4 regions of the Buttiauxella agrestis genome follow, and region 2 is predicted to be linked to each of the others. Evidence: predicted binding sites of a transcription regulator. Region 2 holds the regulator's gene; each other region holds the start of a gene.
What was found. The regulator Fur, encoded in region 2, represses iron uptake genes when iron is present. The targets are predictions, from matches to a motif close to ATAATAATGAGAACNACTATCAA.

Region 1 (4,658 bases), 3.1 Mb from region 2:
CGGAAGTTCCAGCGCTTAACGGTACCTGCGAAACCTTTACCTTTAGAGGTGCCAGTTACGTCAACTTTTTTAACTTCAGCAAACAGCTCAACGCTAATGTCTTGACCTACAGTGAACTCTTCGCCTTCTGCAAGACGGAATTCCCAAAGGCCACGGCCAGCTTCTACGCCAGCTTTAGCGAAGTGACCAGCTTCCGGCTTAGTTACACGGCTAGCTTTTTTAGCGCCAGTGGTAACTTGAACAGCACGGTAGCCGTCGTTAGCCAGGTCTTTAACCTGAGTAACACGGTTTGCTTCTACTTCGATCACGGTTACTGGGATAGAAACGCCGTCTTCTGTGAAGATACGGGTCATACCCACTTTTTTACCGACTAAACCAATCATTGTTTCAACCTCTCAATCGTCAATGACCTGATTAACCCAGGCTGATCTGCACATCAACACCAGCAGCCAGATCCAGACGCATCAGAGCATCAACGGTTTTCTCAGTTGGCTCAACGATGTCAACCAGACGCTTGTGAGTGCGAATTTCGTACTGATCACGCGCGTCTTTGTTGACGTGCGGAGAGATCAGAACGGTAAAGCGCTCTTTGCGGGTCGGCAGCGGGATCGGACCACGTACTTGCGCACCAGTGCGCTTAGCAGTCTCGACGATTTCCGCAGTTGATTGATCGATCAGACGATGATCAAACGCTTTAAGGCGGATACGGATTCTTTGGCTCTGCATGAGACCATAGCTCCAATTATTTTATAGACGAAAAAAATCACTACTCGCACCCATTACGATTGATGGGGGAGTGTAATCGTTCATACATAGTTCCCCAATTGGGAACATTGTCGACAGCAGCTTCGCTGTCAGGCTCATATCGAGCCAGCCATCGATTAAGACAGGCCCGCGCATTATACGTAAATCTGCACCTTAAGCAAGCCATGGATACGAATTAAACAATCTTTTGTGCGGGAATACGATTCTCTTTGCAGGGTAAATGTCTTCCGTAAGTGGCGAGAGAACTTTTTGGGAAGACCCCTCGTAAATCAGCAATTGTCATTTTGCTTTGACCCATTCATTTCACTAGCTTGGGAAGACATCTTTTTGAAGAGTACTTTTACGTAATGTTTATCTCCTCTACCCCGGTCCTTTTACTTTTTATTGTCCTGCATGTTGGGCTTTTACTGCGCCTGGCCTGGATTGATTATCGAAGCTTGCTGCTACCGGATAGACTGAACTACCCTCTTTTGTGGTCTGGATTGATATTTCAAATCTGTTTTGCACCGGAACACTTATCTGACTGTGTACTTGGAGCCATTATCGGGTATTTGAGTTTGTGGGTACTCTATTGGGTTTACTATTACTGGCGAGGCTGGGAAGGAATTGGATACGGCGATATGAAATTGTTATCCGCCCTGGGGGCGTGGCATGGTTGGCAGAGTTTAGGATGGATAACATTAGCGGCGGCAACATCTGGATTGCTTTTTGCCTTGATAACAAAATTGTTACTGGGGAATCGTCTTTCACTTGCTACCACTCCGCTACCTTTCGGACCAAACCTCGCGATAGCGGGTGGTTCTGTAGGATGGATTTGCTCTTCCCTCCCACAGTTTAAAGAACTCAGTTTCCTTCTTTGATTTGCGATTGTAGATAATTTTGCAAACCAATTTTTGAAATGAGATCCAATTCAGTTTCTAACCAATCGATGTGATGCTCTTCTTCGGCAAGAATTTGTATCATCATATCCCGACTAACGTAGTCATGAATGGTATCTGCGTACGCAATGGCTTCGCGTAAATCTTTAGCGCCATCCATTTCTAAGTTGAGATCGGACTGAAGCATTTCTTCGACATCCTCTCCGATGTGAAGTTTGCCTAAGTCTTGTAGGTTAGGAATACCTTCGAGGAACAAAATCCGCTCGATATATTTATCGGCGTGTTTCATTTCATCGATGGATTCGTGGTATTCAACTTCGTTGAGGCGCATTAAGCCCCAGTTTTTGAACATTCTCGCATGGAGAAAATACTGATTGATCGCGACAAGCTCGTTTCCCAATAATTTATTGAGATAATTTATTATCTTAATATCACCTTTCATTTTTTACTCCCTCCGCTTCCACTACATGAAGCGTAGATGTAGCACGGAGTAAGTCAAAAAAAAGTGACTGGCTTAGGCGATCTCTTTAAATTCTGGGATCTGCAATAACTCTTCTTGCATGATTTCTCTTGCTGCGCGAATGCACTTGCCACATTGGTTTCCCACAGGCACAAACTTGCGAAGCTGCTGGAAAGATTGTGGATGAAACTGGCGTACAGCCTGCCGAATTTTTTTATCACTTACACCATTACACAAACAAACGTACATAAGCACTCCCGTTCAAATTACGCGCAAAGTGTAAATGAGAATAGTTATGATTACAATAGCACACGGATGTTTGATACAGGTGAGAAGCGGCAAAATAGGCAAAAAAAAAGAGCGCCTAAGCGCTCTTTTTTCATATAAAGGTATCAGCGATTAAGCGATAACTTTAGCAACAACACCAGCGCCTACAGTACGGCCGCCTTCACGGATTGCGAAACGCAGGCCGTCGTCCATTGCGATTGGGTGGATCAGGGTAACAACCATCTGAATGTTGTCGCCCGGCATGACCATCTCAACGCCTTCTGGCAGTTCGATGGTACCAGTCACGTCAGTTGTACGGAAGTAGAACTGTGGACGGTAGCCTTTGAAGAACGGAGTATGACGACCGCCTTCATCTTTGGACAGGATATAAACTTCTGACTCGAACTGAGTGTGCGGCTTGATAGAGCCTGGCTTAGCCAGAACCTGACCACGTTCGATATCTTCACGCTTAATACCACGCAGCAGAACACCAACGTTCTCACCAGCACGGCCTTCGTCCAGCAGTTTGCGGAACATTTCAACGCCAGTACAGGTAGATTTCACGGTATCTTTGATACCAACGATTTCTACTTCTTCGCCCACTTTAACGATACCACGCTCTACACGACCGGTAACAACAGTACCACGGCCGGAGATGGAGAATACGTCTTCGATTGGCAGCAGGAATGGCTTGTCGATAGCACGCTCTGGTTCTGGGATGTAGTTATCCAGGTGGCCAGCCAGCTCGATGATTTTAGCTTCCCACTCTGCTTCGCCTTCCAGCGCTTTCAGCGCTGAACCACGTACAACTGGGATATCGTCGCCCGGGAAGTCATAAGCAGACAGAAGTTCACGAACTTCCATTTCTACCAGTTCCAGCAGCTCTTCGTCATCAACCATGTCACATTTGTTCATGAACACGATCATGAATGGAACGCCAACCTGGCGACCCAGCAGGATGTGCTCGCGGGTCTGTGGCATTGGGCCATCAGTCGCAGCAACAACCAGGATAGCACCGTCCATCTGAGCAGCACCGGTGATCATGTTTTTGACGTAGTCGGCGTGCCCTGGGCAGTCAACGTGCGCGTAGTGGCGAGTCGGGGTGTCATATTCAACGTGGGAAGTGTTGATGGTGATACCACGAGCTTTTTCTTCTGGTGCGTTATCGATCTGGTCGAATGCACGAGCAGAACCGCCGTAGGTTTTAGCCAGAACGGTAGTGATTGCTGCAGTCAGAGTGGTTTTACCATGGTCAACGTGGCCGATAGTACCGACGTTGACGTGCGGTTTTGTACGTTCAAATTTTTCTTTAGACACGGCTATATTCCTTACTGTTGCGCTCTCCCCTCAAGGAGAGAGCACGGGATCAATGTTTTTTAAACTCGGGGCTTATTTACCGCGAGCTTCGATTACGGCCTGAGCAACGTTGTTTGGCGCGTCATCATACTTCAGGAATTCCATGGAGTAAGATGCACGACCTTTGGTCAGAGAACGCAATTGAGTTGCGTAACCGAACATTTCAGACAACGGAACTTCAGCGTGAATCTGAACGCCAGTAGCGTTAGATTCTTGACCTTTCAGCTGACCACGACGACGGCTAAGGTCACCGATAACGTCACCGGTGTTCTCTTCCGGAGTTTCAACTTCAACCTTCATGATAGGCTCAAGCAGAACTGGTTTTGCTTTCTTAAAGCCATCTTTGAAGGCGATAGAAGCGGCCAGTTTAAACGCCAGTTCGGAGGAGTCAACGTCGTGGTAAGAACCGAAGTGCAGACGCACGCCGAGATCTACTACTGGGTAACCCGCCAGAGGACCAGACTTCAGCTGCTCCTGGATGCCTTTATCAACAGCAGGGATGTATTCCGTTGGGATCACACCACCTTTGATGTCGTTGACGAACTCGTAACCTTTCGGATTCGAACCCGGCTCCAGTGGGTACATGTCGATAACAACATGACCGTACTGACCACGACCACCAGACTGCTTAGCGTGTTTACCTTCAACATCGGTAACTTTCGCGCGAATCGCTTCACGGTAAGCAACCTGAGGTTTACCAACGTTAGCTTCAACGTTGAATTCACGTTTCATACGGTCAACGATGATGTCGAGGTGAAGCTCACCCATACCAGCGATGATAGTCTGGTTGGTTTCTTCATCAGTCCATACGCGGAATGATGGATCTTCTTTAGCCAGACGACCCAGAGCCAGACCCATTTTTTCCTGGTCAGCTTTGGTTTTTGGTTCAACAGCGATCGAAATTACTGGCTCAGGGAATTCCATGCGCTCCA
Region 2 (4,658 bases):
TAATTATGTGAGCGCTCTCATATAGAGTTTTGTGTGTTAATAATTTCAATTATCAAGATAAAACTCTTGAGTCGCTATTTGTTACAAATACTCATAAATTATGTGCTCTCTGTCATAATATCGGAATGAACTCTTACAAAGTCGTTGATAATTCGCGTCGCGAAAAATAGTCTTAAGAAAGCAGTAATGCGGGCAAATATTCATAACCGCTTTAGCCGTTAGGCATTTTTACTTTTTTCGCTATATGACGTCTTTTAACGTCCAGCGATTATTTATTCGTCAAAGAGGAATTTTCTATGCGTACGTTTAGTGGCAAACGTAGTGCGCTTGCGCTTGCAATCGCAGGTGTTACGGCTCTTTCAGGATTAGTAGTCATCCCTCAGGCAACAGCAGCAGGTTTTGTTGATGATTCAACACTGACCGGTGGTGTTTATTACTGGCAGCGTGAGCGTGACCGTAAAGACGTCACAACGGGTAAATACGAAACTAACCTTGCGCACTCCACCTGGAACGCAAACCTGGACTTCCAGTCAGGTTATGCCGCTGACATGTTTGGTCTGGACATTGCGGCCTTTACTGCTATCGAAATGGCAGAAAACGCTAACAGCGGTCACCCAAATGAAATCGCATTCTCCTCTTCTAACAAAGCTTACGACGAAGATTATTCCGGCGATAAGAGCGGCATCAGCCTTTATAAAGCAGCGGCTAAATTCAAATACGGCCCGGTATGGGCGCGTGGTGGTTACATTCAGCCAACCGGTCAAACTCTGTTAGCACCACACTGGAGCTTCATGCCAGGTACTTACCAGGGCGCAGAAGCCGGTGCAAACTTTGACTATGGCGATTCTGGTGCTCTGAGCTTCTCCTACATGTGGACCAACGAGTATAAAGCTCCGTGGCACCTGGAAATGGACAAGTTCTATCAGAACGATAAGAACACCAAAGTCGATTACTTACATTCACTTGGTGCGAAATATGACTTCAAAAATAACCTGATTCTTGAGGCCGCATTTGGTCAGGCTGAAGGTTATGTTGATCAGTATTTCACCAAGGCGAGCTACAAATTTGATATCGCGGGCAGCCCGTTAACCACCAGCTACCAGTTCTACGGCACGCGTGACAAAGTTTCCGACGGCAGCGTGAACGATCTGTACGACGGAACCGCATGGTTGCAGGCATTGACTCTCGGATACAGAGTCGGCCAGGTTGATTTGCGCCTTGAAGGAACCGTGGTTAAGGCCGATGGCCAACAGGGCTACTTCTTGCAGCGTATGACGCCAACTTACGCCTCTTCCAACGGTCGTCTTGATGTGTGGTGGGATAACCGCTCTGACTTCAACGCCAACGGTGAAAAAGCGGTATTTGCAGGCGCGATGTATGACCTGAGCAACTGGAATCTTGCGGGTTGGGCAGTGGGTGCTTCTTATGTTTACGCATGGGATGCTAAACCAAGCTCCAAACCAACGACAGACGGTTACTACGATGCGGATAACCGCCTGAAAGAATCTGCGTACAGCCTTGATGCGTTGTACACCGTTCAGGATGGTCGTGCGAAAGGCACTCTGTTCAAACTGCACTTCACTCAATACGACAACCATTCCGACATCCCAAGCTGGGGCGGTGGTTACGGCAACATCTTCCAGGATGAGCGTGACGTGAAATTTATTGTTATCGCACCATTCACCATCTTCTGATGTGATTCCGGGCGCTAAACACGCCCGGTTTTCTTAAGGATATCAAACATGAAAAAGCTAGTTCTGATTACGGTGATGGCGTTAGGTTTGAGTGCGTGTGCGCAGCAACAACCTAAAACGGCTCCGGAAGATACTAAATTGAAACAAGCGTATAGCGCTTGTATTAACACCGCAGAAGGCAACCCGGATAAAATCCAGGCCTGCCAGAGTGTGTTAAATGTTTTAGGTCAGGAAAAAGAGCATCAGGATTTCGCGAAGAAAGAAACGGTGCGTACCCTGGATTACCAGAACTGCATTCAGGCGACCCGCACGGGTAATGACCAGGCGGTAAAAGCCAAATGCGACAAAATCTGGCAAGAGATTCGCGCTAACAACAAATAATGGCTGCGCGTAAGCAATAAAAAAACCGGTGAGCTTCCTCACCGGTTTTTTTATGCCTGGCTTCTGAATCAGAAGGCAGAATATACGGATTACCTTTCGCTGATTTCGTGTGCGTTTTCATCAGTACGGCAATCACCTTCAGCGCAGTGACCGTAAAGGTACAGGCTGTGGTTAGTCAGACGAATGCCATGACGTGATGCGATTTCGCGCTGGCGGGCTTCGATTGAATCATCACTGAATTCAATAACCTTGCCGCAATCCAGACAGATCAGATGGTCATGGTGATGCTGCTGCGTCAGTTCGAACACGGATTTGCCGCCTTCGAAATTATGACGAGTCACAATGCCTGCATCATCAAACTGGTTTAGTACACGATAAACGGTGGCGAGACCAATCTCTTCGCCCATATCAATCAGACGTTTATAGAGGTCTTCCGCACTGACGTGGTGGTTCACCGGCCCTTGCAACACTTCAAGGATTTTTAATCGCGGAAGCGTGACTTTCAAGCCGGCCTTCTTTAATGCGGTATTATTGTCAGTCATGCGGAAATTGTCCTGTTGCTTAACGATTCGCTCGGACTCAGGGTGAGCGTTAAGATGAATGCGTCTCATTATAGAACTGCCACTTCTAAATGGGAACCGCAAGTATTATGCATAATCAAGCTAAAAAATGGCGGCTGAGTCGCGATTTGTTTGCCTTGCTAGCTTTTTGATCAGGAGTTCATTGTACAGGGACAAACTGAAAAGTTAAAAATTTGTAGCGATTATTTTAATCGATAATATCTATCAATGTGACGCAACCCAATAGTTGCGTCACATCTGGCATCAGGCGTTGATGATATCAGCCAGGTTCAGCTCGTCAGAAACTTGTTTGACCCATTTCTGAACGCGTTCAGCCGTCAGTTCTGGTTGACGATCTTCGTCGATAGCCAGACCGACAAAATGATCGTCGTCAGCCAGACCTTTAGAGGCTTCGAAATGGTAGCCCGCAGTTGGCCAGTGGCCGACGATAGCTGCACCGCGTGGCTCAATGATGTCGCGGATAGTGCCTAACGCGTCACAGAAGTATTCCGCGTAATCTTCCTGGTCGCCACAGCCGAACAGAGCAACCAGTTTGCCATTGAAATCAACTTCTTCCAGCGTCGGGAAGAAATCATCCCAGTCGCATTGTGCTTCACCGTAATACCACGTTGGGATGCCGAGAAGCAGAATATCGAAGCCTTCCAGGTCTTCTTTGCTGCTCTTAGCAATGTCATGCACCTCAGCAACTTCTTTACCGAGCTGTTTTTGAATCATTTTCGCGATATTTTCGGTGTTACCAGTGTCGCTGCCGAAAAAAATGCCTACGATTGCCATGAGTAAAATAACCTCTTGATACTTAATGGTATGGTGGCTGCTATTTGGCCACAGATAGGGCAATCATAGCAGAACACTTCGTGGTGCGGAAACTGCTATCGCCCCGGTGTGCACAGACTGCAACATTGCATACCAGGACATAGCACTAAAACTAACTGAGATGCTGCTTCAGTTGCGCGAGTAGTATCTCTTCAATCAGCTCGCTACGGCTGATATTGCGCGCTTCAGCCAGTTGGTTGAGAGCATCTACCGCGTCATTATTGAGCTTTAGCTCCACTCGCTTCAGGCCGCGTACCTTATCGCGCTTGAGTTGATTGCGTTTGTTGATACGCAATTGCTCATCACGCGTTAGCGGATTTGTTTTTGGTCGCCCCGGGCGACGCTCGTCCGCGAACAGATCTAATGTAGTACGGTCCGTTTGTTCTTTTGCCATGATTAGACTACTGACAGGGAATTCAGGTGGCACTGAGCGGGGTGCTCTGGCGCAATTTAGCGCGCAATCATACATCAGCATGGCTTGCGCGCCAACGCGTTAGCCGCAACTTGCGGCCAGTCGGTTTGTTTTTAATCAGTTTGCTGCGGATTCACCGATAAAACGATGAATTGCGCGCAAAACAGCATCAGGTTTTTCGGCGTGAACCCAGTGGCCAGCACCGGCAACCACATGCGCACGGGCCTGTGGGAACTGCGAAAGCAGCTGTTCGCGGTGAGATTCGTCAACATAAGGAGATGCTCCCCCGCGAATAAACAGCGCCGGTTCGTTCCAGGCAGGGATGTTTTTCCATCCGACAATATTCTCATATTGCTCCCACAGCACCGGCACGTTGAATTTCCATTCGCCGTCAGAAAAGGATTTCAGCAAAAACTGAATCACGCCTTCTTCATTAAGATGCTCGCGCATAATCACGGCGGCTTGCTGGCGAGTTTTCACGTTTGCGCGGCTCACTGCATTGATCGCTTCGAAAATCTCATCGTGGCGGCGCACTTGATAATCCACCGGGGCGATATCAATCAGCACCAATTTATCGATACGTTCTGGGGCGACGGCGGTTAACGCCATTGCCACTTTCCCGCCCATGGAATGGCCGATAATAATGGCTTTCTTAATGCCATATTCATCAAGCGTTTCGACAACATCCTGCGCCATCGCAGAGTAGTTCATTTCTTCGCTACGCGGCGATAACCCATGATTGCGGAGATCAATTTGCAGCAACGGATGATCCTGCCC
Region 3 (4,658 bases), 650 kb from region 2:
GGCAAAGTAAAGATCTCCCTCCAAACGGCCGTCATCGCTTTAATTTCAACCATTCATCCCCTATTCTAAGCACCATAACCACTGGGCTCAGGACAGAATAATGAAACGGACAAAAATCATAAATCACGCATCGTTCCGCAAAAGCTGGAACGCACGCCATTTGACGCCGGTCGCACTGGCAGTTACCGCTGTGTTTATGCTTGCCGGTTGCGAACAAAATGACGAAACAGTCTCCATGTATCAAAACGCGGATGACTGCTCACAAGCCAATCCAGGCAAAAGTGCCGAATGTACAACCGCTTTTAATAGCGCGCTGAAAGAAGCAGAACGTACTGCTCCTAAATATGCATCACGCGAAGAATGTATCGCTGAGTTTGGCGAAGGCCAATGTCAGCAGGCTCCTGCTCAAGCGAGCATGGCGGGTGAGCAAGCTCAGGCACAGCCACAGCAAAGCGGCAGTTTCTGGATGCCGTTGATGGCAGGTTACATGATGGGTCGCCTTATGGGCGGCGGTGCGGGCTTTGCGCAGCAACCTCTTTTCACCTCCAAAAACCCGGCAAGCCCGGCTTACGGCAAATATGCTGATGCCAGCGGCAAGAGCTATGGCGCAGCAACGCCAGGCCGCACCGCGACCGTCCCTAAAACAGCGATGGCACCAAAACCTGCGACCACCAGCACGGTGACTCGTGGCGGTTTCGGTGACTCCGTAGCGAAACAATCGACGATGCAGCGCAGCAGCAGCGCAACAGGTTCTTCTCGCTCCATGGGTGGCTAAGAAATTATGGAAAGAATTGCGATTACTGAGCGCCCGGACTGGCGCGAGAAAGCCACAGAATACGGTTTCAACTTCCACACCATGTATGGCGAGCCGTACTGGTGTGAAGACGCTTATTACCAGTTGACGCTTCCACAGGTTGAACGCCTGGAAGAAGTGACTGCTGAACTGCATCAAATGTGCCTGAAGGTTGTCGAAAAAGTCGTGAGTAGTGATGAGCTGCTGGCTAAATTCCGCATCCCTAAACACACCTGGGAGTTTGTGCGCCAGTCGTGGCGTACCCAGCAACCATCACTCTACTCGCGTCTTGATATCGCGTGGGATGGCGTGGGTGAGCCTAAACTTCTGGAAAATAACGCCGATACGCCAACCTCTTTGTATGAAGCGGCATTCTTCCAGTGGATCTGGCTTGAAGATCAGGTTCAGGCTGGGAATCTCCCCGCGGGAAGCGATCAATTCAACAGCCTGCAAGAAAAGCTGATCGAGCGTTTTGCTGAATTAAAACAGCAGCACGGCTTTAATCTGGTGCATTTTGCCTGCTGCCAGGACACCGTAGAAGATCGCGGTACCGTCCAGTATTTGCAGGATTGTGCAGCCGAAGCAGAAGTGGCAAGCGAATTTGTCTACATGGAAGACATCGGTTTAGGCGAGAAAGGCCAGTTCACCGATTTGCAGGACCAGGTCATCAGCAACCTGTTCAAGCTCTATCCATGGGAATTTATGCTGCGTGAGATGTTCTCCACCAAGCTTGAAGATGCTGGCGTGCGCTGGCTGGAACCTGCCTGGAAGAGCATTATCTCCAACAAAGCATTGCTGCCGATGCTGTGGGAAATGTTCCCGGATCATCCCAACTTGCTGCCTGCTTATTTCGCCGAAGATAACTATCCGCAGATGGATAAGTATGTCGTGAAGCCTATCTTCTCTCGCGAAGGGGCAAACGTGAAGATCATCGAAAATGGCGAAGAAATTGCCCGTGTCGATGGACCCTACGGCGAAGAAGGCATGATCGTCCAGCAGTTCTATCAGTTGCCTAAATTTGGCGATAGTTATGTGCTGATCGGAAGCTGGCTCATCAACGATCAACCGGCGGGGATCGGCATTCGTGAAGATCGCGAATTAATCACTCAGGATCTTTCGCGTTTCTATCCGCATGTGTTTGTAGAGTAATAAATTAAAGGCGCGAGATTCGCGCCTTTAGCTAACCGATCTGAACTGAAAGCATACTTAACGATCCCATCTCAATACCGTCTGTCGGCAGCGTAATCGGCTCTTTGCCATCCCACGCCCCCAGGACATACAACAACGGCAAGTAGTGATCGGCTGTTGGGTTTGATAACGAACCACCTTCATGCTGGAGATAGTTCACCAACGGGTGTTCAGCGACTGGCCCAAGCCATGTGAGATTATCTTTCACGTACTGGTTAAACGACTCAGCCCATGGGTACGGCGTGTTTTCACCGTGCCAGCGTGCAGTGCGCAGGTTATGAACCACGTTGCCACTGGCAATCAGCATGATGCCCTGATCGCGCAGCGTCGCCAGCTTGCGGCCTATTTCGAAATGCCATGCTGCCGGTTTCGTGCTGTCGATACTGAGCTGCACCATGGGAATATCAGCATTCGGGTACATCTTAATAAGCACGCCCCAGGAGCCATGGTCAAAACCCCAGGCTTCTTTATCCTGCATGACCGGAACAGGGGCCAGTAAGTCGACTAACTGCTGGGCAAGCTCAGGCGAACCCGGTGCTGGATAATGAGTATCGTAGAGCGCCTGTGGGAAACCCCCAAAATCATGGATGGTTTTTGGCGTTTCCATTGCCGTCACACCCGTGCCTTTAGTGAACCAGTGCGCAGATACCACCACAATTGCTTTCGGGCGCGGTAAGGTCTCTCCCAAATGGCGCCATGCCTGGGTATATTGGTTATCTTCCAGCACGTTCATTGGGCTACCGTGTCCGAGGAACAGCGCAGGCATTCGTTGAGTTGTCATGGTGGTGTCCTTTAATCAGGTCATTCAGTTTATGAAAACTACAGTACGCGTTTTTGCGGTATGAAGAACTCAGATAAGCATGATGAAGATCTTCAGGAAATTTGAATGTAAGCGATGTGTAAAGCTTCTCAACTGGCTCTCGATTTTTATCACATCGCCCATTAATATGAATGAGAATCATTATCAAAAGGAGTGATAAATGTCAGTACCCTTGATCCTGACCCTATTAGCCGGGGGAGCCACTTTCATTGGCGCTTTTCTTGGCGTGCTTGGCCAGAAGCCATCAAACCGTGTGCTGGCATTTTCCCTCGGTTTTGCAGCAGGCATTATGCTGCTTATCTCGTTGATGGAAATGCTGCCTGCCGCGCTGCATACCGAAGGAATGTCACCCGTGTTGGGCTACGGTATGTTTATGGTGGGTCTGTTGGGCTATTTCGCCCTTGACCGCGCCCTGCCCCATGCGCATCCGCAAGATTTAATGGACAGCAAACCGCAGCCTCGCAATTTGCGTCGCACGGCGCTGTTGCTGACACTCGGCATTAGTTTGCATAACTTCCCGGAAGGTGTTGCGACCTTTGTGACGGCCAGCAGCAATCTGGAATTAGGAATGGGGATAGCACTTGCGGTAGCGTTGCATAACATTCCTGAAGGTTTAGCCGTTGCAGGCCCGGTTTACGCGGCTACCGGCTCGAAGCGTAAAGCCATTTTCTGGGCGGGGATTTCAGGACTTGCCGAAATCCTGGGTGGTGTGCTGGCCTGGTTGATTTTAGGCCCGATGGTTTCGCCGGTTCTTATGGCTGCCATTATGGCCGCCGTGGCAGGGATTATGGTTGCGCTATCGGTGGATGAACTGATGCCGCTTGCCAAAGAAATAGACCCGCACAACAACCCGAGTTATGGCGTGCTTTGCGGTATGGCAGTGATGGGGTTTAGCCTGACGTTATTGCAAACCAATGGGATTGGTTGAAAAAAATCCCGGTGTAAAAACCGGGATTTTTGCTTTTTAGCTTAGATAGTTAGCTGGCTTTGCGTTCATGAGCCTGACGGTATTCCACCAGGTCTTCAATCGTCACCACAGCCATGTTGTGCTCGCGGGCAAAGGTGATGCACTCAGGTGCACGCGCCATAGTACCGTCGTCATTGGTCAGTTCACACAGCACACCGGCAGGTTTGAAGCCAGCAAGCGTCACTAAATCGATAGTCGCTTCAGTGTGGCCACCGCGAGTTAACACGCCACCAGGCTGAGCACGCAGCGGGAATACGTGTCCCGGGCGGTTCAGGTCGCTTGGTTTTGCGCCATCAGCAATGGCGGCACGAACAGTGGTAATACGGTCTGCGGCAGAAACACCGGTAGTCACGCCGGTTGCAGCTTCGATAGTCACAGTAAACCCGGTGCCATAGGCACTGGTGTTGTTCTCAACCATCATTGGCAATTCGAGTTGTTTACGGCGTTCTTCAGTCAGGCACAGGCAAACAATACCGCTACCGTGGCGAATGGTCAGAGCCATTTGCTCAACGGTCATGGTTTCCGCTGGGAAAATCATGTCGCCTTCGTTCTCGCGATCTTCATCGTCAAGAACCATTACCCCACGACCTTCACGCAGTGCTTCAAGAGCAAGTTCTACGCGCTGTGCAGGAGTGCCAAATGCAGAAAGGAGCGTCTGATTCATGGTAAAAAAACCTCATTAAAATTATGGTTACCAGAATCAGGGCAGTCTTAGGAGCTATAAAAATAACGTGAGCAGGCTTAAAAGCTTGAGCTTAGTCGTTACTCTCTCCCATCCGGACTATAACCGTCGGCTCCGGAATTACACCGGATCTGCTGACCTCCAGATTGCTCTGGAGCGCTCGCGGGCTTTCAGCGTTCGCTGATTTACCGCCGGTGGGGAGTTGCAC
Region 4 (4,658 bases), 170 kb from region 2:
CTCAAGGCCAATCTCTTTGTTAACGCTGGTTTCAGCCTTAAGGTCTTCGTTACCCATCATGTAGCAGCCCACGCCAGTGCTGCTTGCGTAGCAACCCTGACCCTTGCTGTACAGAATGTAGTTCGGGTTAGTTTGATACAGGCTTGGCGCTTTATACGCCTGGGCGATACCCATTTTCAGCGTGAAATAATCACCTAAACCTTGCGACAGGTTGAGTGACGGACTCCAGTTGCTGCCCACAATGCTGTGGTGATCAAAACGCACGCCCGGCGTCAGCATGGTGCTGTCCGTCAGCTCCATATTGTCTTCGGCAAACAGGGAGAAGATTTCAGCCTGGGAATACGGGCTACGACCGGTGCTGGATGAACCTGGAACCGGTCCGCCCATAAAGGTCTGGTTGTTTGAAGACAAATCTTTCATCTTCTGCTGGTTCCATTCGGTGCCCAACGTCAGGTTCTGATTCACGATAAAATCAATCGGGATATTCACATCGCTGTGCAGCAGCACGTCGCTCAGATCGATATCGCTGAATTGATCGCTGGAGAAAATCCCTTCGGTGCCACCGGCCAGGCCTTCTTGCATACGCGAGTTGCGCGTGTGCTCGTACTGCACCCAGTTGCTGGTGGTCAGGCCGTTATCCCAACCGCCATTCCAGGTCAGAGAGTAGCTCTGGCGGTACAGACGGTTTGTCTCTTCGCCATAGTTATCTTTAACGATTTTGTTGGTGTTGGTGTTTTGGGTATCGCCGGAATACAGGTTGCCCTGGCGGCTGTAGCCCGCTTCCAGTTCCAAAGATTGCATTGGCGCAAAGTCCCAACGCACCACGCCGTTGATGTCTTTGTTAATCACGCCTTCGCGCCCGGCGGGCAGCGTATCGGCGTAAATACCAGTACGTTCAGACTGATGGCCCTGGTTGATGTCCCATGCATCGGCCTGGGTTTTATCGAGGTTGCCGTACAGACGGAAGCTGAAATCCCCGCCCAGCGGGCCATTCAGGCTAAAGTTGGTGCGCTTGGTAGAACCTTCGTCTTTGTGCTCTGGCGCATTCAGATAGGTGTTCCAGGAACCGTGCCATTCGTTGGTGCCTTTTTTGGTGATGATATTCACCACGCCGCCAGCCGCGCCGTTGCCGTAACGTGCGGCGGCTGGGCCACGAATAACTTCAATACGCTCAACCATTTCTGGCGGAACCCAGCTTGCATCGCCGCGAGTATCACGCTCGCCACGCCAGCCCAGACGCACAGAGTTACGGCTGGTCACGGGTTTACCATCGATAAGAATCAGCGTGTTTTCCGGGCCCATACCGCGAATATCAATCTGGCGACCGTTGCCGCGCTGGCCGCTGGTGGAGTTACCGGTCAGGTTAACGCCCGGCATGGTACGAACGATTTCGGAAATATCACGCGCCGGTGGGCGCTTTTTGAGTTCTTCTGCTGTGATGGTCGAAACGCCTGGCGCCTGCAAATTTTGCTCGGCAGCGGTAACAACCAAAGTGTCTTCATGAGTGAGCGAGTCGTCGTTGCTGGGTGCCGCGGCTTGCGCCGTTGCCGGTGCTGCTTGATCTGCCGCAAAGGCAGGTTGGGCGACCCCGTATATCCCCAGATTAATCAGCATCGCGAGGGAATAGTTAATTTTATTATTCATTATGGCGGCCTGCTTTTCCGCTTCGCCCGGTGTCATTCCATTCCCATAGGGATCGGGCGCAGCATGGTTTTCACTTAGTCATACCGGGATCTGTCCAGCATTCGCCCTGAAATGAGGGAATCGTGCCTTCAAGTTCGGCAATTTATTGTTTTTGCACCCGGAAGCTGGTAGCTCAAAGCGCGGAAATACGCTATTGCAAATGAAAATAATTATCAATAGTATTATCAATATATTTCAAGATTGTTGACCGTTATCAATAATTTCATAAGGTTATGCTCGAGTGACAAATTTGCTGACAGGAAGTGAGTGCTGGTGGCAGGAAAAACAGGCGCAAGGGATCCCCGCCGTTACCTGTAAAAGTGACAATCAGTGTGAGGTGCGTTTTTTGTGGCGTGATCCGCAAGGCTGCGAGAAAACCTCACCGATAAAGCGAGTCTGGATTTACATCACCGGCGTGACCGACCATCACCAAAAATCTCGCCCGCAAACTCTGGAACGCGTGCCTGGGACGGATGTCTGGCAGTGGCAAACTCGCCTCGGCAGCACATGGCGCGGCAGTTATTGTTTTATCCCGTCGGTCTGCGAAGAGGATTTCCCCGCGCAAGCGTTCGAGGGTATCGAACCGGCGCGTATGGCGCTACGTGAAGGCTGGCGCAAACTGCTGCCGCGAGCCATTGCCGATCCGCTGAACCCGGAAAGTTGGCTGGGCGGGCGCGGGCATCCGATGTCCGCACTCCATCTTCCTGACGCACCACAGCAGCCTGGCTGGGATAACCCCAACACGCCGCATTGCGCAGTGCAATGCATCACCTGGGATAGCCCGGGTCTGAAAAATCAGCGCAAAGTGTGGATTTTTGCGACCGGTGACGCAAAACCCGAAGAGCGCCCGCTGGCGATTTTGCTCGACGGCCAATTCTGGGCCGAAAGCATGCCGGTGTGGCCTGCGCTTCAGGCACAAACTGACGCCGGAGCGCTACCGCCTGCGGTTTACGTGCTGATTGACGTGATTGATAACGACACCCGTAGCAACGAACTGCCGTGTAATGCGCAGTTCTGGCAGGCGTTGCAGGAAGAGTTATTACCGCACCTGTGCACCCTCACTCGCTGGAATGAAAAACCCGAAACCACCGTGGTGGCCGGGCAAAGTTTTGGCGGACTTTCTTCGCTTTATGCCGCACTTCACTGGCCGGAACAATTTGGCTGCGTGTTGAGCCAGTCCGGTTCTTACTGGTGGCCTAATCGCGGAAGCAATCCGCAGGGCGGGCAATTAATCCAGCGACTTGAAGATGGGCTGGTGTGCGACAAACCGCTGCGAATCTATCTTGAGGCAGGGGTCAGAGAACCTCTTATCCATCAGGTTAATCAACGAATTTATCCCTTACTACAACAAACACAGCGAGCAGTTTTCTACCGTCAGGTTGACGGTGGGCACGATGCGCTTTGCTGGCGGGGCGGGCTGATTAACGGCTTAGCCTGGCTCTGGAAAGCGTCTCTTTGACAGGAGTGGAATGAAGTATGGAATTCAGTAATCCCTTCGACTCGCCGCAGAGTCGTTTTTTCATCCTTGAAAATGCCGCGAGCCAGTTCAGCTTATGGCCTGAACACTGTGCCTTGCCCGATGGCTGGCAGGTAGTTTGTGAACCGGCATCGAACGAAGAGTGCAATCAGTGGCTGCTCGCTAACTGGACCCAATTACAACCGGCAAACTTTGCGAAAGCAGAGGTGAAAGGTGAGTGAATTAATCATGGCGCCGATACTCGCACCCACCGAAACTCTGCCGCTGGTGGCGGCGCAACCCGGCATCTGGATGGCCGATCAGCTTTCGCCCCAGGCCAACGCGTGGAGCGTTGCGCACTATATTGAATTAAACTGCGGGGGCGAACTTAACGGCGAGCTTAATGAAGCACTGCTGTGCAAGGCGATAGTAGCGGGCCTGAAAGAGGCGGATACGCTGAGTCTGCGTTTTAGTGAAGTGGACGGCGAGGCGCGCCAGTGGGTCGATCCTGATGCAACATTTACAGCCCCGCTTTGCCGTGATTTACGCGGCGTCGCTGAACCTGAAACGGCTGCCCTGGCACTGATGCGTGAGGATCTTGAGCAGGATTTGCGTATCAGCAGCGGTAAACCGCTTTATCATCATCAACTCCTGCGCATCGACGAAACGCGCTGGTTCTGGTATCAACGTTTTCACCATTTGGTGGTTGATGGCTTCAGTTTCACCGCAATTACCCGCCGTATTGCCAATATTTACAGTGCGTATTGTCAAAATCAAAATCCTGAACCCAGCCCATTTACCCCGTTTAGTGATGTCGTTGCGGAATACGAGCATTACCGCAAATCCGACGCCAGGCTGCGCGACGCGGCGTTTTGGGCTGATAAAACTCGCCAGTTACCGCCGCCTGCCACGCTTTCAGCAAAACCACTCACAGATTTGGGTTCCACCACCCAATTGATTCGCCAGTCGCTGAATTTTGAGAGCGCAGATTTCCACCTGCTGATGGATAACGCCCGCCAGAAAAACCTGACGGCTGCCGATATGGCATTAGGGCTGGTGGCGCTGTGGCTCGGGCGTTTAAGCGGACGGGCTGATTACTCCGCGGGCTTTATCTTTATGCGCCGCATGGGTTCCGCTGCTTTGTGTGCCACCGGGCCAGTGCTAAATGTGTTGCCGTTTGGTGTACGCATCGAACCCGATTTTACCCTGCCGGAATTCGCCGCAAACCTTGCGAAAGAACTCAAAAGCCTGCGCCGTTACCAGCGCTACGATGCTGAACAAATCCTGCGTGATTCAGGGAAAGTCACCAGCGGTGAGCCGTTGTATGGCCCGGTGCTGAACCTGAAAATGTTCGATTACCGCCTTGATTTCAACGGCATCGAAGGCATTACGCATCAATTGGCTTCCGGCCCGGTGCGCGATTTAGAAATTGCGCTGTATATCAGCGAACAGGGCGAGTTCTCCCTCGAACTGCTGGCAAATGCGCAGCGCTACGATGCTGCCACGTTGCAACAGCACA

Region 1: a site for Fur is predicted at 2,387-2,409, ahead of bfd (bacterioferritin-associated ferredoxin). Genes of this name have one in related genera too.
Region 3: a site for Fur is predicted at 2,927-2,949, ahead of zupT (zinc transporter ZupT). Genes of this name have one in related genera too.
Region 4: a site for Fur is predicted at 1,844-1,866, ahead of fes (enterochelin esterase). Genes of this name have one in related genera too.

The regions. Positions count from the first base shown of each region.
Region 1 covers NZ_UIGI01000001.1:399,063-403,720, reverse strand. The annotation lists gene rplC (50S ribosomal protein L3) at 1-383, opposite strand, end outside; gene rpsJ (30S ribosomal protein S10) at 415-726, opposite strand; gene DY231_RS01920 (prepilin peptidase) at 1,113-1,625, shown strand; gene bfr (bacterioferritin) at 1,609-2,085, opposite strand; gene bfd (bacterioferritin-associated ferredoxin) at 2,158-2,352, opposite strand; gene tuf (elongation factor Tu) at 2,503-3,687, opposite strand; gene fusA (elongation factor G) at 3,760-4,658, opposite strand, start outside.
Region 2 covers NZ_UIGI01000001.1:3,531,015-3,535,672, reverse strand. The annotation lists gene chiP (chitoporin ChiP) at 297-1,694, shown strand; gene chiQ (ChiQ/YbfN family lipoprotein) at 1,743-2,075, shown strand; gene fur (ferric iron uptake transcriptional regulator) at 2,165-2,617, opposite strand; gene fldA (flavodoxin FldA) at 2,900-3,430, opposite strand; gene ybfE (LexA regulated protein) at 3,582-3,863, opposite strand; gene ybfF (esterase) at 3,999-4,658, opposite strand, start outside.
Region 3 covers NZ_UIGI01000001.1:4,183,909-4,188,566, forward strand. The annotation lists gene DY231_RS19710 (DUF1190 family protein) at 101-775, shown strand; gene DY231_RS19715 (glutathionylspermidine synthase family protein) at 782-1,942, shown strand; gene ygiD (4,5-DOPA-extradiol-dioxygenase) at 1,974-2,762, opposite strand; gene zupT (zinc transporter ZupT) at 2,962-3,729, shown strand; gene ribB (3,4-dihydroxy-2-butanone-4-phosphate synthase) at 3,779-4,432, opposite strand; FMN riboswitch at 4,529-4,658, opposite strand, start outside.
Region 4 covers NZ_UIGI01000001.1:3,702,044-3,706,701, reverse strand. The annotation lists gene DY231_RS17575 (TonB-dependent siderophore receptor) at 1-1,644, opposite strand, end outside; gene fes (enterochelin esterase) at 1,925-3,142, shown strand; gene DY231_RS17565 (MbtH family protein) at 3,160-3,381, shown strand; gene DY231_RS17560 (enterobactin synthase subunit F) at 3,389-4,658, shown strand, end outside.